DNA from 3 places in the Enterococcus malodoratus genome. Region 2 is predicted to be linked to each of the others. Evidence: riboswitches for the same ligand, from Rfam matches in the RefSeq annotation. Region 2 holds a riboswitch; each other region holds the start of a gene.
The links. A riboswitch is a leader RNA that binds a small molecule or an ion and turns the genes downstream of it on or off. The one in region 2 is predicted to bind thiamine pyrophosphate.
Positions count from the first base shown of each region.

Region 1: linked by a shared signal. The riboswitch ahead of thiW (energy coupling factor transporter S component ThiW) and the one ahead of tenA (thiaminase II) in region 2 are both predicted to bind thiamine pyrophosphate.
Region 3: linked by a shared signal. The riboswitch ahead of thiT (energy-coupled thiamine transporter ThiT) and the one ahead of tenA (thiaminase II) in region 2 are both predicted to bind thiamine pyrophosphate.

Region 1 covers NZ_JAQDPG010000006.1:235,434-242,364, reverse strand. Annotated here, with positions in the region: gene PGP85_RS11945 (helix-turn-helix domain-containing protein) at 1-913, shown strand, start outside; gene PGP85_RS11940 (nucleotide pyrophosphohydrolase) at 934-1,227, shown strand; gene gloA2 (SMU1112c/YaeR family gloxylase I-like metalloprotein) at 1,299-1,688, opposite strand; TPP riboswitch at 1,837-1,926, shown strand; gene thiW (energy coupling factor transporter S component ThiW) at 2,138-2,659, shown strand; gene PGP85_RS11925 (hydroxyethylthiazole kinase) at 2,656-3,474, shown strand; gene thiE (thiamine phosphate synthase) at 3,465-4,094, shown strand; gene thiD (bifunctional hydroxymethylpyrimidine kinase/phosphomethylpyrimidine kinase) at 4,091-4,909, shown strand; gene PGP85_RS11910 (winged helix-turn-helix transcriptional regulator) at 4,992-5,345, opposite strand; gene PGP85_RS11905 (MFS transporter) at 5,490-6,698, shown strand; gene PGP85_RS11900 (helix-turn-helix domain-containing protein) at 6,750-6,931, opposite strand, start outside.
Region 2 covers NZ_JAQDPG010000002.1:18,598-25,528, forward strand. Annotated here, with positions in the region: gene PGP85_RS03405 (VOC family protein) at 1-374, opposite strand, end outside; gene PGP85_RS03410 (DUF2087 domain-containing protein) at 403-1,131, opposite strand; gene PGP85_RS03415 (DUF2268 domain-containing protein) at 1,282-2,193, shown strand; TPP riboswitch at 2,255-2,346, shown strand; gene tenA (thiaminase II) at 2,506-3,162, shown strand; gene ilvB (biosynthetic-type acetolactate synthase large subunit) at 3,285-4,964, shown strand; gene ilvN (acetolactate synthase small subunit) at 4,957-5,457, shown strand; gene PGP85_RS03435 (TetR/AcrR family transcriptional regulator) at 5,467-6,051, shown strand; gene PGP85_RS03440 (precorrin-2 dehydrogenase/sirohydrochlorin ferrochelatase family protein) at 6,112-6,564, opposite strand; gene PGP85_RS03445 (amino acid permease) at 6,595-6,931, opposite strand, start outside.
Region 3 covers NZ_JAQDPG010000006.1:37,885-44,815, forward strand. Annotated here, with positions in the region: gene PGP85_RS10880 (patatin-like phospholipase family protein) at 1-797, opposite strand, end outside; gene PGP85_RS10885 (class A sortase) at 952-1,656, opposite strand; gene PGP85_RS10890 (hypothetical protein) at 1,923-2,693, shown strand; gene thiT (energy-coupled thiamine transporter ThiT) at 2,732-3,328, opposite strand; TPP riboswitch at 3,378-3,476, opposite strand; gene PGP85_RS10900 (hypothetical protein) at 3,545-3,907, opposite strand; gene PGP85_RS10905 (low molecular weight protein-tyrosine-phosphatase) at 3,980-4,438, opposite strand; gene PGP85_RS10910 (2-hydroxyacid dehydrogenase family protein) at 4,492-5,460, shown strand; gene PGP85_RS10915 (TetR/AcrR family transcriptional regulator C-terminal domain-containing protein) at 5,463-6,038, opposite strand; gene ruvB (Holliday junction branch migration DNA helicase RuvB) at 6,050-6,931, opposite strand, start outside.

The sequences.
Region 1 (6,931 bases), on a different contig from region 2:
AGTCTACAATTTCTATATTAGTATTTGGCGAATTAAAAATGGGCATAGGTATCCTAAACAAGAATTACGAACGGCAGGATTTCGATTGCCGATGGAATTATCTTTTAAGGCATTGAAGCAGGCTGTCAGAGAGGCGACAGACCTTGTTTTGACGCCGGAAATAGTACGTGATGGTCTATGGTTAATCTTTTCTGATTCTATCGTATTCAGTACGCCCCATCGGGAACTTGCAATGAAGGACAATGAAAAATACCAGCAATTATTTACCCGCCATTATGAACTAGTGGAAAAATATAATGAAATGCTGGGTTATCATTTGGATAGACAAAGTAAAATCAATTTGGCAACTGTCCTATCAAATGATTTCTACCTTTACAATCCACAAGGGAGTTATGTGTGCTTGTTGCGGCGTAATCGAACTGTTTTTTTGTCCGAGGTTTCAAAAGTTTATAACTGCGGGCTGGAAAAAGTGAAGGCTTTGGTACAGAGGTTTGTTGATAAATACGAAATGTATCAGGAAGAAGACTTTGTACGAAACTATACTTACTTATTGATCACGACAGAAGAACAGAGTATGAGATGGTTGGCTAGCCAGGAACCTTTGCTGAAGATTCTGCTGTTATCTGATTTAACACCAACAGAAGAAAGCTTTTTAGCAAAGCAAATTTCTGATACGATCTATGGGAATTTAATGATCGTCAATTTTGAAAAATTATCTGGCGGCACTTTCCAATTACATAATGAGTTGAGGCATTATGACTGCTTGATTACGACGGGTTCCGCAGAAGGACTGCCGGTGGACTATCCAGTAGTTGTAATCGATCCTTTTCTGACAAGACAAAGTACACGTTGGATTCAAGAAATGATCAATGAGCTTGAAAAAAATCGCAACTTTGTTTCTATGGTAGAATAGTAGCGAAAGAAGGTTGACGTATGACTAGCATGGAAAAAATCAATCAATTTCGTGATGAACGAAACTGGCGTCCGTTTCATAACGAAAAAGATCTTGCTTTATCGATTTGTTTGGAATCTGCAGAGCTGTTAGAACTTTTCCAGTGGAAGGATTCTGAAGAAGCGCGCACGCAAACGGAACGTTTAAAAGAAGAATTGGCCGATGTACTGATCTATTCTTATATGATGGCGGATAATTTGGATTTTGATATTGATGAGATCATTAGTGAAAAATTAAAGAAAAATGCGATTAAATATCCTGTGGAAGAAGTATAAAAATTTCAGGAGTAGTTAAATGTCCCTTTCTAGAGTAGATGATTTTGCTCTAGAAAGGGATGTTTTTGCTATTATTCATGCAATTCTAGCGGAAGACCATCCGGATCAAAGAAAAAAGTCATCCTCTCGCCTGTGAAATCATCGGTTCTCAAAGGCTCGCAGTCGATTCCGTGGCTGTTTAAATAAGCGATGGTGGCTTCGATATCCTCTGTTTTAAATGCCAAGTGGCGCAAACCGGCTGCTTCAGGAAAACTGGGACGCTTTGGCGGATTTTGTACAGCAAAGATTTCTAGTTCCGCATCGTTTAACTGTAAATCTAGTTTGTAGTCTTGACGTTCCGGACGGAAATTTTCGCGAATGATCGGCAAACCGAGTACAGTAACATAGAAGTGCTTCGCTTTTTGATAGTCAGAAACAATGATGGCGATATGATGGATCGCCGAAAAATCTGGTTTAGACATAAAAACATCCTCTCTATTTTCTCTAAGTATAAAGGATGTTTGAAAATTTTCTAACACAAAGAAGTGATCTAGCAAAATAATCCGTGTTTGTTTTCTCCGTATACGCTAGTTGAATTAAAAAAAGTATGTTATACTCCAAGCAATTGAAGAGAAACATTTGGGGTGCTGTTTAGCTGAGATTATACCCATTGAACCTGATGCAGTTAAGACTGTCGCAGGGAAATGTAGCTAGTTAACTAATCGTACCCGACCAGTTTATTTTGGTTGGGTTTTTCTGTCTTTTCAGACACTCTTTTTTGCCGATTTCATTTTAATCAGGTTATGGCGAAGTGATTTATTTTTGCAGCATGGATTAGTGAAAAGGTATGCGGATAAAGATCATTCAAATTTACGTTAGCTAATTTTGGATGTCTGTTGCGCATTTCTCTAATAAAGGGAGGGTATTTGTCGTGGAGAAAAATAAAATCCACAAATTAACATTACTGGCTTTAATGGTTGCGTTGGATGTTGTTCTGTCACCACTAATGCGAATCGAAGGGATGGCACCGATGTCCAGTGTCATGAATATTATCGCTGGAGTATTGTTGGGGCCAATCTATGGAACTGCGATGGCATTCGTTTGTGCTTTGATTCGGATGACGATGTTGGGCATTCCGCCGTTAGCTTTAACCGGTGCAGTATTTGGGGCATTTTTTGCGGGACTATTTTATCGTTTGGGAAAAAGGCTGGTCTGGTCGATGATAGGTGAAATTGTGGGCACAGGGATTATCGGCTCACTATTGTCGTATCCTGTGATGGTCTGGTTCACCGGGAGTCAAAGTGATTTGTATTGGTTGATTTACACCCCAAGATTTATCGGTGCGGCTTTGATTGGTTCGGCAATTGCCTTTGTCGTGTTGGTTAAGCTGCAGGAGACGACGATTTTTAAACGTTGGCAGCGCTTATTTTTGAGTGAGAGGATGTTTGGATGATCAAAACGAATTTTTCAAAAGTATTTCCGTTAGAGAATGCGCCATTAGTTCATTGTATAACGAATGAGGTGACTTGCGAAACACTGGCGAATGCCTTGCTGTATGTAGGCGCAAAGCCGATCATGGCCTCGGATACAAGAGAGTTCAAAGAGTTGTTTCAGCAGACAGACAGTTTGCTGTTGAATCTTGGTCATTTGTCGGAAGAACGGCAAAAAAGTTTGGTAGCCGCTAGTAAACTAGCCAAAAAACTACAAAAGCCTACAGTTATTGATCTCGTTGGATACGGTGTTAGCCAGGTTCGCGATCAGGTCGGACGCTGGCTAGTCGCAGAACGACCAACTGTGGTGAAGGGAAATATTTCTGAGTTGCGGAATTTTTGCGGATTGCCGAGCTATGCTCGAGGAGTAGACGGCAGTGTATTAGATCAAAGTGAGACAGCTATAGAAGAGCTATCAGAAGCAATGCAGAAATTAACAGCGACCTATCCAAATACGATTTTTTTAGCCACTGGCAGTCAAGATATTATCGTTGATCAAAAGCGTATTTGGTGTTTGAAGAACGGGGTGCCAGCATTAGATCGTTTTACTGGAACAGGCGATATCGTCGGAGCATTGATCGCGGCTCTGTTAGGGAATGGAGTGAGTGCGGCAGATGCAGCTGTTACGGCGGTCAGCTATTTTAATCTTTGCGGAGAGCAAGCAGGAGACCTGATTGGCTTGGCCGCATTCCGTCAGGAAACGTTGAACCAACTGTCGATTCTGATGGAAAAAAATTGGTGGACTGCGGTGAAGGGATGGGAAAAACAATGGACTTAACGTTATATCTTGTGACTGGACGTTATGATTTTAACGAGGCAGAATTTTTATCGGTGATTGATGCGGCTTGTAAAAATGGTGTGACACTTGTTCAATTACGAGAAAAAGAATTAGTGGCAGGAAAATTTTATGATTTGGCTTTACAGGTAAAAGCAATCACGGATCGGTATCAGATACCATTGATCATCAATGACCGAGTGGATATTTGTTTGGCAGTTGATGCGGCAGGTGTCCATATCGGAGATGATGAACTGCCGGTAGAGATCGTCCGAGCTATGATCGGCCCAGAAAAAATATTGGGCGTTTCAGCAAAGACCGTGGAACGAGGATTGGAAGCCGAAGAAGCGGGTGCAGATTATTTGGGTATCGGAGCAATTTTTTCAACGAAAACCAAGGATACTGCATTGACTTCGATTGAAACCTTGAAAGCTATCAATGAGGCTGTAAGGATTCCAAGTGTTGTGATCGGCGGGATTAAAGAAGACAATTTGATCGATTTTTGCGGAACGGGCATCGCAGGTGTTTCGATCGTTAGTGAGATCATGCGGGCGAAGGATGTCGGGGAAAAGGTTCGCCATTTAAAACAAAAAATCGAAGAAGTATTGGAGGAACAAAAATGATCAATGCAACACCTCAAGTCGTAACGATCGCCGGCTCTGATTCCGGCGGCGGAGCAGGAATCCAAGCAGATTTAAAAACCTTCCAAGCGCGAAAAGCTTTTGGCATGAGTATTATCGTGGCACTGACGTCGCAAAATACCTATGGCGTGCAAGATAGCATGGCGATTCCAAGTGCCTTTATTGAAGAGCAGTTTGATTCATTAGCAGCAGATTTTGCGATTGGAGCTGCAAAGACAGGGATGCTGGCAGACGTGGAACGGGTAGAAACAGTGGTTAAGAAGCTAAAAGAAGTCGACTTTGGCCCGCTAGTTGTTGACCCAGTAATGGTGGCAAAGGGCGGCCATCACTTGCTGCAAAGTGATGCCGTGAAAACCATCAATGAACAATTATTACCGTTAGCCACGATCGTTACACCGAATTTGCCAGAGGCAGAAGTGATCATTGGGCAGCGGATCGTTACAGACCAGGAAATGATTGATGCAGCCAAAAAATTACAGGTCTTAGGAACAAAAAATGTCGTCGTTAAAGGCGGACATAGCCAAAACGAAGAGGCAGCGGACTTTGTCTTATTGGCATCGGGAGAAAGTTTTTGGATGAGTGCTCCAAGAGTTGTTACAGCTAATACACATGGAACGGGTGATACTTTTTCGGCGTGTATAGCGGCTGAATTAGCCAAAGGGGTGGAATTAAAAGAGGCGATCATTATTGGAAAGAAATTTATCCAAGCAGCGATCAGCCAACCAATTTTCGTCGGTCATGGACATGGACCAACCAATCATTGGGCAAAAATGACAGATGATATCGTGATCAAATAAAAAAGAAGTTGGGCATGTAAAGCGAGTGCGAATAGTTAGATCAAAAATCTAACTATTCGCACTTCAATGTCTCAACTTCTTTTTAGTTTGCTTTCAAACAAATATCTTGTCCCTGTTCTTGTAAGTGGGAGACATGCTGCTCGCCCCAACTGCATAGACTATCTAAAATATCTGAAAGACTGCGGCCGTAGTCGCTTAATGAATATTCGACTTTCGGTGGGACTTGCTGATAGACTTTGCGATCAATGATATTGTCGTCTTCTAATTCCCGCAGCTGTTGTGTCAGCATTTTTTGGCTGATCCCTGTAATTCCGCGTTTCAAATCACTGGGACGCATTGGTCCATGACGAAGGTTACAAAGAATAATGGGTTTCCATTTTCCGCCGATAACATCCATTGTTGCTTCGACACCAATCATATATGCACGATTCTCCAAAAAAATTCCTCCTAAAAACATTGATATGATCCAAAAGTTACTAAAAGGTACCTATAGTACAAAAAAGTGGGTACTTATCAAAAGGTCATCAACAGTATATAGTATCTTCTCGTAGGTTACAAATACTTTTTTTGGAGGAACAACATGGAAAAGAAAATATCACCAAACTTAACTTTACTAGCTCTCGCAATCAACGCCTTTGCGATTGGGTCGACTGAATTTATCAGTGTTGGACTTTTACCGATGATCGTCAAAAGCTTCAACGTTACATTGGCTCAAGCGGGCTTGACTGTTTCTTTATATGCGTTAGGAGTTACGATCGGCGCGCCATTGCTGACTGTTTTAACAGGAAAATGGAATCGTCGAAATTTGATGCTTGGTATCATGGCATTGTTCATTGGTGGAAATTTGCTGGCAGCTTTTGCACCAACCTTTATGATTTTATTACTGGGTCGTATTTTAGCAGCGTTGGCTCATGGAATCTTTATGTCGGTATCAACGGTTATCGCAGCTGATGTCGTAGAACCTTCACGACGTGCAAGTGCGATCGCCATCATGTTTACTGGTTTAACTGTAGCGACAGTGACGGGTGTGCCGCTGGGAACATTTATTGGTCAGCAAACATCTTGGAACATGTCCTTCATTTTTATCGCTGTCGTTGGATTACTAGGTCTGATTGCCAGCAGTTTCTTGGTTCCTCGTCATTTGCCAATTCCTGGTAAGGTTGACTTGAAGGGTTTTGCTCGGATATTTACCAATAAGCCATTAGTGATGTCTTTCTTGATCACTGCTTTTGGGTATGGCGGAACATTCGCGGCTTACACTTATCTATCCCCGATTTTAGAGGGCTTTGGTTTTTCAGCCAGCGCAGTTGTGATTATTTTGATCGTTTACGGTGTGATGGTGGCCATTGGTAATACTGTTGGAGGACATTTCGCTAATGAAAAACCACTGGCTTCGTTGATTAAAATGTTTGGTCTATTGATGGCAGCGCTCGTGTTCTTATTTGCGACGATTTTGATTGGAAATACTATTTTGGGATTGATAGCGGCAATGCTCTTAGGGTTGTTCGCCTTCATGAATGTACCTGGGCTGCAATTGTATGTCGTGCAATTGGCGGAAAAATATGTGCCGCAAGATATTACGTTGGCTTCTGCACTCAATATTGCAGCATTTAATATTGGTATTACTTTAGGATCAACTGTTGGCGCTCAAGTAACTGGAAAAATGGGGATTGCCTACACACCAATTTTTGGTGCAGTAATTGTTTTATTGGCGATCGTCTTAGTCATGCAAGTGAAGAAAAGTGAAGCAACTATTTCATTGAATGATGTTGCTGAATGTGAAAAATAGAAAAATTTAGACAAGCAAAAGCCGTGACCACAAAAGTCACGGCTTTTTACTTTATTTATACGTCTTGGCAAGGATATCTTTAAAAACTAGAAAAGCATCTTGATCGTTGTATCCATAGTCTTTTTTTAAACGCAGCAGCATGTCGGTTATTTTTGGGACATAATCATCGATACGCACCACTTTTTGATAAGTTGCTAAAACTGGATATTTTTCTGACCAGACCGATGTCCAAT
Region 2 (6,931 bases):
GCATAGTAGTTGGGACCATGCTGAGGGAAAATCTGTGGTTCATCCAAAATTTCAGCGCCGAGCTCAAGAACTTTTTGATAGATACGATCAACTTCGGTTATGGAGGAGGCTCTAAAGGCGATATGATGGATCGCTCCAGGTTTTCTTCGATGTACAGTGTCGTTTTCAAAAGGTTTCAGCGCGGAACAGATGCCGAAATCATAGGAGCCGTCGAGGTATTCGATGACATTCATATCCAATTCTGCTAAATAAACCTTGATTTTTTTCTTCAAATCAAAACCTAAAGCTTCCATCAGCCCATCGTAAAATGACTCAACTTCATTAATATCTCTCACTGTAACTTGCATATGATCGATCTTCATCGGTAATACCATTCCTAATCCGCCTTTCTAAAAAATCCTATTATATTTTCCAATAAGTCGTTCCATCTACGGTTCGACCCAAGATTCCATATTCGATGAGATAACGTCTGATCGTCACATAATCTGTGAACATTTCAGAAATGATCGCATTGATTTCCTTTTCTGTATAGTGCCTTTCAGGAACAAAATTTTCGGCCAATTTTTGAATCAGAATAATCCGTTTCTTTTCTTTTTTTGGAATTTGTGTGGCTCTTCCTTGTTCGTCAAGAAAAACATTGAAGACTTTTTCTCTTTCCTTTTTAGTGGATACAAATCGTTCATCGGAATCAATTAAAGAGTTCGCGGCAAAATTACTCTGTTCCTTTTCATCGATCGACTCTAGCAGGGCCAATAGAATTTTTGCCTGACGCTTCTTCTCCTTAAATTTAAAGCGGTGATTTCTTACAGCGGAAGTTGTGATGTTCAGCTGCTCCGCGATTTCTTGATCATCGATTCCTTTAGAAAACAAGTTCAAAAAGTTCTTTTGCGTATCGCTTAAACCCGTTTGATTTTTATCGAGGTTCAGCAGCGCGTTAAAGGAACCATCATGTTCATGTTTTAAATGATAGATTATCGCGCCTTCAGCCCGTGCCATCTGACTGTTTGAGCCATTGATTGGATACACGAAACGATCATCAAACGTTTGATCGCAATACAAACATTGAAAAAGAAAATCGCCTTTTTTTGAATAGCCCTTTTTAATCTCTTCAATCTTCAATTCATTTTCCATAATATCCCTCCTGAATAAATGCTAACATAATTATAAAACGTTTGCAAATACGATTGCGATATTGGTATTTGATTAAGCCGTTTTTTCTCTTTTTTCCTTGACCTTCACGCGGCGTCAACCTTTATGATGAAAGAGAAGGGGGAGATGACTATGAACGAATTTAAGGTAACGCTCGTTGATTCGTTGGCGTTTTATCAAAAATGTCTTCGCGAATCTGTCGACGAGAATGTGTTTCGTTATGAAATGATGCAGCCGCTGGAAGGAATGTGGCAGTATTTAAATGCACCGCTTTTTCCGAAAACACCAGGGGGATACGATGTGGTGATGGCGTCAGAAATGATGGGAATTTGGACACCGCGCAAAAGTATTGATTTGATTGAAACAAAAATTGAAGCATTAAGAAGAACCAATATCTTTTCCGAGTATCAGCAAGTGTTCAAAGAAAGTGCGCAACGTTTTAGTGAGATCGGCTATCAGATTCCAGTCGATGAGTTTATCGTGAACATTTTATTAGGTGATCCGGAAAACGGTGTATTGATGGCAAGTGAAGGGTATAGCGGATTTGGCGGGATACCGGGATATATTATGCTGCTAGTCGTCCCGAATGACTTTAATCAAACAAGATTGAAATCAGCCTTGGCTCATGAGTTCAATCATAATGTTCGTTTTACCTATGAACCCTTCAATCATGGAGATGTCAGCGTGGAGGATTATTTAGTTATTGAAGGGTTAGCCGAAGTTTTTGCGGAAGATTTATATGGAGTTGATCAGCGCGGGCCGTGGGTGCAGGAATACGATGCGGAAGAACTGGCATATACGATCGAAGTAATGAAAAATGGGCGTGAGGCCAGAGGATTTGATCAGGTATCGGCTTATATGTATGGCGATGAAGTCGCGAAGGAGCAGGGATATCAACCAGTCGGTCTTTCAAGAAATGCCGGCTATACGATCGGCTATCATTTGGTAAAAGCGTATCTTAAAAATACAGGCAAAACAATCGCAGAAGCAACTGTGACTCCTAGTAAAACAATCGTAAAAGAATCAAGAATATTTGATGAATAATCCGCGACCGGTTAAATAGCAGTCGTTTTTTATAAATAGGTATGCTATACTTTTATCAATTGAATGACACTAGGGGTGCTTTTGAAGCTGAGATTATACCCATTGAACCTGAAACAGTTAGGACTGGCGCAGGGAATGTGTAATGTTAAGAAATTTGTACCCGACCGCTTATTTGTGGCCGGGTTTTCTTATTGTCTGTCTATTTTAGGCATAGAGCCTCCTGCTCATTCTACTAAGAATCAAGGAGGTTTTTTATGTTGCATTAAAAAGTAGTTGTTTGTTTTTGATAGGTTTTAAGAAGGGAGAATAGGCATGACATTTACAGAATTGGCAAGAAAAGAAGCGGCATATTATTGGGAGGCGAGTTTTGAGCATCCCTTTGTTCAATCACTAGCGACGGGAGATTTAGCACCGGAGATTTTCCGCTATTATTTGCTGCAAGATCGTTATTACCTTGAACATTTTAGCAAGCTTTATAGCTATATCGCAGAACAGACGAAGGACGAAGAGGTTCAGGCACAATTGCGAGAAAATGCGGAACATCTTAAGTTAGGCGAGATGGCCATTCGGGAGGAATTCTTTTCAGAATTAGCGATTGACGAAAAAGAAATTCAGGAAACACCAATTGCGCCAACGGCTTATCACTATGTTTCTCATATGTATCGGCAACTGATCGACGGCACGGCAAATACGGCTTTTGCGGGAATGCTGCCGTGTGCGTGGCTTTATCAAGAGATTGGTGTTCGCCTAATTGAGTCGGGTTCACCGCACCCTCTGTATCGGCGATGGATCGAAACCTATGCTGGTGAAGACGCTGCTGAAGGGATCAAAAAGGAACGTGCTCTCTTAGATCGTTTATACGAGGAAAGTCCAAAAGAGGAGCAGCAAAAAATGATCGACGCTTTTGTGATCAGCAGTAAAATGGAATACGCATTTTGGGAAATGGCTGCGAAGTTAGAAAAATGGTAGATCGAAAAAGATCGTTCGAATAGGAACGGTCTTTTTTCTTTTTATAAAAAGTAATTGACAGAGAATGACGGTTCTATGATAGAATGCAAGTAATCACTTGCATTAATTAGGAGGCGTGTAAAATGATTTCGGGAGCTGAATTGGTTGTTAAGGCATTAGTAAATGAGAAGGTTGAAGTTTGTTTCGCATATCCAGGCGGACAGGCGATTGATTTGTTTGATGCACTTTATCAGCGGGAAGAATTTCGAGTAGTATTGCCAAGGCATGAGCAGGGACTGATCCATGCCGCTGATGGTTATGCCCGTTCAACAGGAAAAGTCGGCGTTTGTATGGTCACAAGTGGACCGGGGGCGACTAACTTAATCACAGGAATTGCGACAGCCGGGTATGATTCTTCACCTTTGGTTTGTATTACCGGACAGGTTTCGACACATCTGATTGGGAAGGACGCTTTTCAAGAGGTCGATATGGTTGGAATCAGCCGATCAATTGCCAAATATGCGGTTACTGTCAAAAAAAGAGTGGAACTGGGCACAATTCTGAAAAAGGCCTTTGTGATCGCACAATCAGGAAAACCGGGAGTCGTTGTGGTAGATATCCCTAAAAACGTTCAACAAGAGCTTGGTTCAGAAGAATATCCAGAAAAGGTCACGATTCGCGGCGGTCAGAAAATACAGGAAATCCCGACCAGTGAAATCAAATCTGTTGTTGAACTATTAAACAATGCAAAAAAGCCAGTCCTACTCGTTGGAGGCGGTGTGCATCGTGGAAAGGCCCACAAAGAATTAATGGATTTTGTTGAAAAAAGCGGAATCCCCGTTGTTACTACGATCATGGGAAAAGGTGCGCTGCCTAGTAACCATCCAAGTTACATTGGCAACGTAGGAATTCATGGAAGCTATGCCGCAAATCAAGCAATCATAAATAGTGATGTCCTCTTTGCTCTTGGCACGCGTTTGAACGACCGTGTGACAGGAAATCCAGCGAACTTCTGTCGTTCAGCTAAGCTGATTCATCTGGATATTGATCCTGCGATCATAGACAAAAACGTGGATGCTTCTATCAGAATGGTCGGCAATATAAAAACTGTTTTACCAAAGATCACCGAATCGCTGAATGTTAAGGATCACAATTGCTGGCTGCAAGAAGTAAAAAAAATGGACGGATCCGTTCCAGTTCACATGAAAGAAAAAGGATTGACACCAGAAATCATTATCAAGAAAATCAATCAACATTTTACAAACGCCATCGTTGTAACCGATGTAGGGCAGAATCAACTTTGGACGACGCAATTTCTTGAAGTGACTAAAGATAGACAATTATTGACTTCAGGCGGGTTAGGGACAATGGGATTCGGTTTTCCCGCTTCCATCGGAGCAAAATTAGGAAATCCAGGAATGGATGTTCTAACGATCACTGGCGATGGCGGATTTCAAATGAATCTGCAAGAACTTGCCACGACAATGCTGGAAAAAATTCCAATCATTGTTTGTATTTTCAACAATGGCTGCTTGGGCAATGTCAGACAATGGCAAGAGATGTTCTATGATAAACGCTATTCTTATACCATGCTAAAAAAGGAGACGTCACAGTATGTTCCTGATTTCGTTGCGTTAGCCCACAGTTATGGCGCTGAAGGTCATAGAATAACCAGAATAGAAGAAATTGATGGAGCCTTCAATCAAGCGAAAGCGGTCAAAGAAAAAACAGTGGTTTTGGAATTCATGCTGGAGACAGAGCAAAAAGTTCTGCCGATTGTTGCACCGGGTCAAAGTTTAAAGGAAATGATTATTTATGAGTAAAACTGAACAGAGATGGTTGAGTGTGTATGTTGAAAATGAAATAGGGGTATTGGCAAGGGTTTCTGGATTATTTTCAGGAAAATTGTATAATTTAAATAGTTTAACTGTCGGAGAAACAGAATCTGCGGATACCTCGCGCATGACGATTAGTCTCTACAGCGATGATCGAACCTTTGAACAGGTTAAACACCAGCTTCGTAATATGATTGAAGTGATTCAGGTGATCGATTATACAACTATCCCGATTCATGCCAAAGAAGTCATGTATCTAAAGCTTAATTATTCCGAAAAAATAAAAAAGAAACTGGCTTTAATACAAAAAGATCGCAGCTTTTCGATGATTGATCAATCTGACGAGGAACTCCTGATTGAGAGTATCGTTAGTGAGAAAGAAAATAATGAGTTGATCGACTGTATTCACGAGTTTGTCTCAAAGGAATTTGAAGTAATTCGCGGCGGGAGTGTGGCAATTTCTAGTCTTACAAAGGAGTAAAATAGTTGTATGAAAAATACTCGGACCAATATTATGGCCGCGACAAAGAAACTGATCGTGGAAAAAGGCTACAGCGATATGACGACGAAGGATATCGCAAAAGAAGCTAATGTCAATGAAGCCACGCTGTTTCGCCAATTTGGCAGTAAAAAAGAATTATTGCTGGCGACATTACGAGAAGCAGATTGGATTCCTTCAGCAAGCAGTGGTATTTCTGACCAGTTTCAATGGGATTTAGCGAAGGATCTGCGTGTAATTATGGCGGACTATTTTGAACAGGTAACACCAGAAATTGTTCGATTCTCATTAGGGCTTCGCGCACAGGATATTTATCAGGAAACAATGCCTTATGTGGACAAAATTCCAACGGCCTTTGTTCAACTGTTAGAAGATTATTTACGTGCGATGGAAGAAAGAGAAAAACTTCAGATCAGTGATGCCAAAGCGTCTGCTGAGGTTATTTTCTCCAGTATGATCGGTTTTGCCTTTTTACATGCTTACTCCAATAAGAAACAGTACCAAATAGAAGCAGAGCACTTTATTTCTCAGGCTGTTTCCCAATTTGTTGAAGGCTTAAATGAACAAAACGTTTGAATATCACTTCTCCGATCAATGGAAAAGCGTGTATTCAAACGTTTTTTTTGCCTTAATAAGTTAATCCAAAGAAATATTTTTTAAAAGAACACGAATTTTTTGTTTCAACAGTTTCGTCTTGGTTGGATTTTCGCCTGCTGTCGTTAGAGCGATACCGAAGTCTTTTTCTTTTATAAATGCCATATTAAAAAAATTGCTATTTTGTTGCTTCGTTGTATCATTCACCAGCTGCCGAGGAGTAGTTTCATTTAAAATAGCTCGATTCACCGCTTGATTATCTGTACAAATAAAAATAATTTGAAAACCAGCTGTATCGCCATATTGAAAGGACCGTTCTCGTAAAATGACAGAACCGTTCCTTTTAGCATTCAACAATGTCTCCGAAAATTTCGGCGCTATTACAGTTGGTTTTGCACCTGCCTCAATCAATCCGCAAACTTTTCGGGTGGCAATTTTTCCGCCGCCAATCACTAGGACCGAAAACTGCTTGATATCGATCAAAATGGGGTACATGTTTTCCCTCCTTTACCAATCAAGATCCAATCACCGATTGTCTCCATTCTGTTTTGAAAGTAGCATCAACGCTTTCTTTTGTTCAAATCGAAAATAGATAAAATGTGAGAGGATACCAAAGAATACTGGTCCTAAAAGCAATGTAGAAAAATTCAGGTAATTTCCTAATTTCAAAGGCTCGTAAATTTGAAAGGCAATTGCGACAAAGATACAAACACATACACTGATAGACAGGCTGTAGTTCAAATAGTTATTTTTGACAATTAACGAGGATGGTTGAATCACCCTCTTTTTAATAGAAAAGGGAAAACTGGCAGCAACAATAAAGTATGGGATTGCTCTTGAAACATTGGTCATATAAGTTAAT
Region 3 (6,931 bases), on a different contig from region 2:
TGGAAAGCTGGCACTTTCGTCGTGACAACGTAAAACGGACAGCCTGTTTGAATTTTTGGTTCATCTAAACGTTCTTCTAATAACCCTCTAAGCGGCTCTGAAGAGACACCCCGTTGCTGCAAAGAGACTTTAATAAACGTACGCAGTTGATCCACTTGAGCTGAAAAATCCAGCTCTTCCACTTCTTTGAAGGTGATATCCAAGACTTTATCGGTCTCGATTTCTTCCCACAATGCCAAGGCTTGATTGTAATCACCTTGTGCGATCAACGCACCATTTAACCCGCCAACCGAGGTTCCTGTGATCACCTCGAATTGAATGTTTTTCTCCAATAAAGCCTTCCAAACACCAATTTGATAAGCACCTCGGGCACCGCCGCCGCCTAAGACCAAACCTGTGTGGTAAACCAATTCTTTTTGCCAAAGTCCATCTAAGAGTTGATAACCTTGGTCAATTAACCATTGCTGCAAAATCAAATTAGCCTCAAGTTTCAAATATAATGCTCGTTTGAATTTTTGACGAGCAGCATTTTCTAACAATAAAAAGGCTGTCTGCCAGCCAAGATTCAGTGAGATCAGCAAATTATTAATTTGCCATGTATTATCCTTATCTATTTTATCTACTAACAGCCATTGGGATTTACGTTGCAGCCAAAATCCTTCTCCACGCTTAACCGCCGCTAAAAACTCTGAGCGAGCCTGTCCATGAGATGGATAGAAAGGAAACAGCAACTGTGTCTGTTGAAATTTTTTCCAAGACGCCAGCAAATCCGAGACAAAAATTCTTTTTAACTCCATCGCTTCCTCCCTTGATTTGTCCTCTATCAAATAAATTCAGCATGTTTGTTCCAGTATAGCAGAAATTTTCCCGCAACAAAAAACTCCAAGGCAGGCCTTGAAGTTTTTTGAGTAAAAGCAGGGCAGAAATGACTCGCCTCTGTCACCGCTAAAATTAATATGTTCGCTGTTCCATTTCAAAAGCCTTGCGCATCGTGTCTGTCGCGTTGTTGACAGAGGTCATAGCAACTAAATCCCCTTGCACGATGATCCGCGTCACACCTTCGATCTCGCCGCAAGTGATCAGAGTGACTTGCTGTTTGTCCGGATGGACATCTAAATACTTCACTTCTGTCGGTTGAACCCGAACCTTTAGCGTTGTTTTGTACGTATAGATATTATGCAGATCGGTCAGATAGATCAAATCACCTTCTTTTACCCCTTCAAGCGGAGTAAACAAAAGTCCTGGACGATCGGCACGATGACTTGCCAGAGCATAATTGCCTTCACCCATTTTTTGATCTGGCGCCAAAGTGCCCGCACCATATAGAAGAACCTCATTAGATAGTCCTTTAAAAATCGGTAAATTTACTTCTACAGACGGAATCGCGATCCCGCCAATCACAGGTAAGCGTTTATTGTCTAACTGTGCTTGTAAAACTGCTTCCGTACTAGCCGGCTGTACCGCATCAAAATCAAAAGATGCGTCTTTTTGCAGATTTTTATCGATCTCCGTGCGATCCATTTTCGCGACGGCATAACGATCACCATTATACTGCATCAAAAAATATTTGATTTGATTGTTAAAAATCAAAGCTAACCCTACTAATAGTAATAAGAAAAGAAAAATATTTATCAGCCAATTTCTTTTTTTCTTCATCCCAAACCTCCTGCGCTCTCGCATCAATCATATCATACTCTTTTCTATTAAGTGACACTACATTCACTTAATAGAAAAAAATTAAAAAAAGAAATAAATGCATTAAGAAGTCGTTATTTATTAAAATGATTTTAAATGTTAAAAAGGGCCTTCAATGTTGCAGTTTTTAAGGCATTTGTAATCTAATTTTAAAATAAAAGATACGAGCTTTTTTTTTATTATTGAGTTAAAATGATTGTGACGACTATTAGAAAGGGTGAAAATTTGTGCCAGATACGTTATTTGCATATATCGATTCCACAAGTAATGCGGTACTCTCAAAAGGTTTTTCACCCAACGATTTTGTTGACGGAATTGTCCATCACCCTAAACATTTGTTATTGCTAGACCCTGTCGCAGAAGCTGGAGAATATGAACCGCATACCGGCTTAAAGGTCGTAAATAGTCCTGAACAAGTCCAACAATTTTTTAACAACAAAGTCTTCACTCAGTCAAAAGGAACGAAGTGGATCGACTTTAATGATCTCGCGATGTTGAAAGAGTTAACACCATTAGAAATATCAGAATTGCTTTATTTTGGGCATATGCGGACGCATCTGCATTCTCCCTTTTTCTATAAATTACAAAACAACTTTGTATATTTCAATTTAGGCAATGAAACTATGCGTGTTTATTATCGCTACTTGGATGAATTTTACCGCATCCTTGCCAGCAAGTTGACTCGCATCGTTCTGGAAAAAGTCAATGATCGCCGCTCGTTTTTCCGTAAAGGTTCTTCCGTTGCACCGCTTGACGGCGAACTGTTGAAGGAATTATATCCGATCTTGCAAGAGGGTGCAATCTTTTGCCTCGACCAGTCTGAACTAAAAAATAAAATCTACCACATCCCCATCTTTTTATCGGATGAAAAGGGATGGCGGCGCAGTCCGAAAAACTATAAGAAGGAACAACAGATCGCAGAGATCACTTACGACACATCCAAACAGCTTTGGTCTTTGGATGTGGAGAATGATGACCCTGTCTTCTCATTCCGTTAAAAAAAGCATTTGTCCCGTTTGGGACAAATGCTTTTTCTTTATTGGTGACTTCGTTTTTGAATTAGATTACCGTCCTTCGGCAAATACAATTGTGGTACCTTTTCAGCTACCAATACGGCGACAATCGCTGTCACAATTGCTGTTGCCAAACCGCTGGCACCGTTCATCACAAATGAAAAGATCCAAGGATTCATGCCCCACAATGCATAACTGCCCCAAAAAACGACACCGGCGATAAAATGCCAAAAGAATTTGGCGCCCGTTCCAACGAAGGTCCCATAGACGATATTTTTTCGTGCGGCCTGCATGTCGTCGGCAAGTATTGCTTGCTGAACTTTTTTGGCATATACTCCGGCAAATCCAGCAAAGGTAAATGCGATCGGGTATTCAATTAATACTTGAATGACACTCAAAAAATAAACATCCCCCGCTGGAAAATGCAAGATTCCCCAGATAAAGGCCGATAGCAACGCTGGTTTTACTCCACGCCGCAATGCGAATAGGACCATCGGGATCATTCCTAATGATACCGTAAAGCTGCTGCCGATCGTTGTTGGGATCAATGAAAGCATGAAAGCCAATGCTGCCACGATTGTCCCTTCGATCATGATTCTTGTTTTGTTGGTTTTACTCATAAAAAAACTCCTCCTTTTGAACATACAGTCCACAAAGGAGAAGTAACTATCATTACTTCATCACAATTCCTACGCTCGAATAACCGAAACAGGTACTAGGGTTTAGAGTAATCTCAATCTCAGCCCGAGGGCTCCCCTTTGCGAAAGTATTATTCTATTTTTAGTACATTCAGAGTATACCAGATGTCTGATCACTCGTAAATGTATAAAGTACTTTTATCGTGAGATACTTTCCTGATCACCGCTTGGCGATAAGGTCGTCACCTTTTTGATCCGATCAATTGTCAACATGACCAGTTGATTCTCTTGGGTCCGAATAACGATAGAATCATTGGTCACTACTTTAGGCAGCCACCCTGAGATCGTTTGAAATTTTTCTTCATCTTTTTCGTCTTGCACTTGAATGACTACTAAACTATTTTGCAGAGCCGCCATCTTCAGTTTGAGAAAAATGTTCTCGTTAGCTTGCTCTTGGGCACGTTTTTCAGCAGAATCATTCAAAAAATCCGAGATGAAACGATACGATGAATTCGAAAACAGCTTAATTAAATTCTTTTTAGGCTTCTCGTTTTTAGTCATTCAGCTTCCTCCTATCAAGAGCATGGTTGCGTAGTTTGATTTTACTTAAATTTCTGGGAAAAAACAAGGAATCTAGTCCTTTTCCAGAAAAGTTAACCATTCGTTTAAACCTTTTTGAATTAAATCGTAGGTTTCTTCAAAATTACCGGTATACCATGGATCAGGGATGCTTTCTCCCGTATGACCGGGAACAAGGTCTAAGTACAAATAGATTTTGTTCTCAGTGCCATCTGGGGCTATCGCTTGAAGATCGCTGACATTTTCTTGATCCATCCCGATGATAAAATCGGCATTATAAAAATCTTCGGTGGTCACTTGCCGGGCACGCATTCCTTTGGTCGAAATGTGATGCTGCGATAGCAGTTTCTGTGTTCCGCGATGGGGTGGATTTCCAACCTCCCAACGACTCGTGGCCGCTGAATCAACTTGGAAATTATCATCCTGCCGCTTTTGGAAGGCATCCCGAAAAACCGCTTCGGCCATCGGTGAACGGCAAATATTTCCCATACAAACAAATAGAATCTTTTTCATGTCATTCCTCCTGTGCTATAGTCAATTTATCGAAATGAAACGAGGGATCGTAAATGAGTAGAATTTATCTTTCCGCCAAACTGCCTGAGCTTGGCACAAAATTATTAAAAGAAGCAGCGCTTGAATATAAGGTCTATGAAGGCGACGGGTTGATTTCGAAAGAAGAATTGATCGAAAACGTCGCTGATTGTGAAGTTTTAATTTGTCCGCTTTCAACCCAAGTCGATCGTGATGTCATCGATGCCGCACCAAAATTGAAACTGATCGCGAACTTCGGAGCAGGCTTCAACAATATCGATAGCGCTTATGCAAAAGAGCGGAAAATCTATGTAACAAATACACCCATAGTCTCTACCAATGCGACAGCGGAATTGACCGCTGGTTTGATCATCGCCTTATCTCGCCGCATCGTTGAAGGGGATCATTTGATGCACGGCAAAGGCTTTGACGGATGGGCTCCATTATTTTTCTTAGGTCATGAACTGAAAGATAAAACTTTGGGAATTATCGGCATGGGAAAGATCGGTCAAGCCTTGGCGCAAATGATGAACGCCTTTGGCATGAAGATCATTTACAACCAGCGTCACCCATTAACTTCTGAACTAGAAGAAAAATTACAGGCAACCTATTATTCACAGGCTGAAGTGATCCAACAAGCAGATATCTTAACGTTGCACGCGCCGTTAACCGAGGACACCCATCATTTATTGACCAGCGATGCGTTTAAACAAATGAAAGACAGTGCCCTTTTGATCAATGCCGCACGCGGACCTCTAATCAATGAGAGTGATCTGCTTCAAGCCTTAAAAAACCAGCAGCTTACCGGTGCCGCTTTGGACGTCTATGAGTTCGAACCCAAGGTTACTGAAGGGTTGAAAGAGCTGCCGAACGTCATCTTGACTCCGCATATCGGTAATGCCAGTGTAGAAGCACGCGACCAAATGGCCGCAATCGTTGTGAAAAATGCGATTGCCTTAATCAATCAACAACCAATCAAATATATCGTAAATGGACTGGACTGAGCTTAACGCTCGTTCCAGTCTTTTTCATATAAGCGATAAGCAAAAAACTCGATGTCCTTAGCAAAACGAAATAATTGTGCCGCAATTGTAATTGGCGGTTGATCCGCTCCGGCTAGTAACCAGTCGATCAAAATTCCGCCGCAGCCATGGGCCAAGAAGCGGGCATAAAATTCCTTGTCAGTTTGCGAGAGCTCACCTTCTTGATCAACCTCATCAAATAGGCGTACAAATAGGCGTTTCGCCAGTTCATTAAACTCTTTCGTTAATACTTTGGGGATCGCCGTCACCGTATTCAAATAGAATTGATGACAGATCTGCATTTCCTTTAACATCTTCAGAACAGATTCTTCCCAATTCGTCAACGCCAGCTCGTCTGAAACCAAATATTGCAGGCCCCGGCGATAATAGGCGTAGTGGAGCAGATCATTTTTGTCCTTAAAGTGATAATAAAATGTCTGGCGGTTCAAGCAGGCCTTTTGACTGATATCTTGAACAGTGATTTTGTCATAATTTTTTTCTTGGCACAACGCGACTAACGCTTTGACAATTGTTTCTTTGGTCGCTTTTCCTTCCGCCATTTTTTCACCTTCTATGCTTGATAAGGGTAGTTGAAGTGTTCATAAGCCAACGGTGTCGCCATGCGCCCCCGTGGTGTCCGTTTAATAAAACCTTTTTGGATCAAGTAGGGTTCGTACATATCTTCTACGGTTTCACGTTCCTCACCGATGTTGACTGCTAATGTACTTAAGCCGATCGGTCCGCCGTGATACAGTTCGATCATTGTCTTCAATAATTTTTGGTCAATATAATCCAATCCCGCTGCGTCTACTTGCAGCAGTCCTAAAGCCTGATCTGCGACTTTCCGATCAATCACGCCATCTGACTGAACTTGAGCGAAATCACGAATTCGTTTCAACAAGCGATTGGCGATCCGCGGTGTGCCTCGCGAGCGGCGTGCGATCTCGACAGCGCCCTCCTCCACGATCTCCGTTTGGAAAATATCTGCTGAGCGTAAAACGATCTCTCGTAAATCCGTCTCTTCATAATATTCCATATGCGAAATAATCCCGAAGCGATCCCGTAATGGTGCCGACAGCATCCCAGCTCGCGTCGTGGCTCCAATCAACGTGAACGGCGGCAGCGGAAAATGAACCGGATGTGCCGTTGGTCCTTGTCCCACCATGATATCCACGTAATAATCTTCCATCGCTGAATACAGGGTCTCTTCCGCCACGCGCGGCAAACGATGAATCTCATCAATAAATAGAACATCGCCTGGCTCTAACTCATTCAAAATCGCGACTAGATCGCCAGGACGTTCGATGGCCGGTCCGCTGGTAGAACGAATTTGAACATCCATTTCATTCGCGATCACCATCGCCATCGTTGTTTTCCCTAAACCGGGCGGTCCATAAAGCAGGACATGGTCCAAAGCTTCCTGCCGATTTTTCGCTGCTTCGATATAGATCGT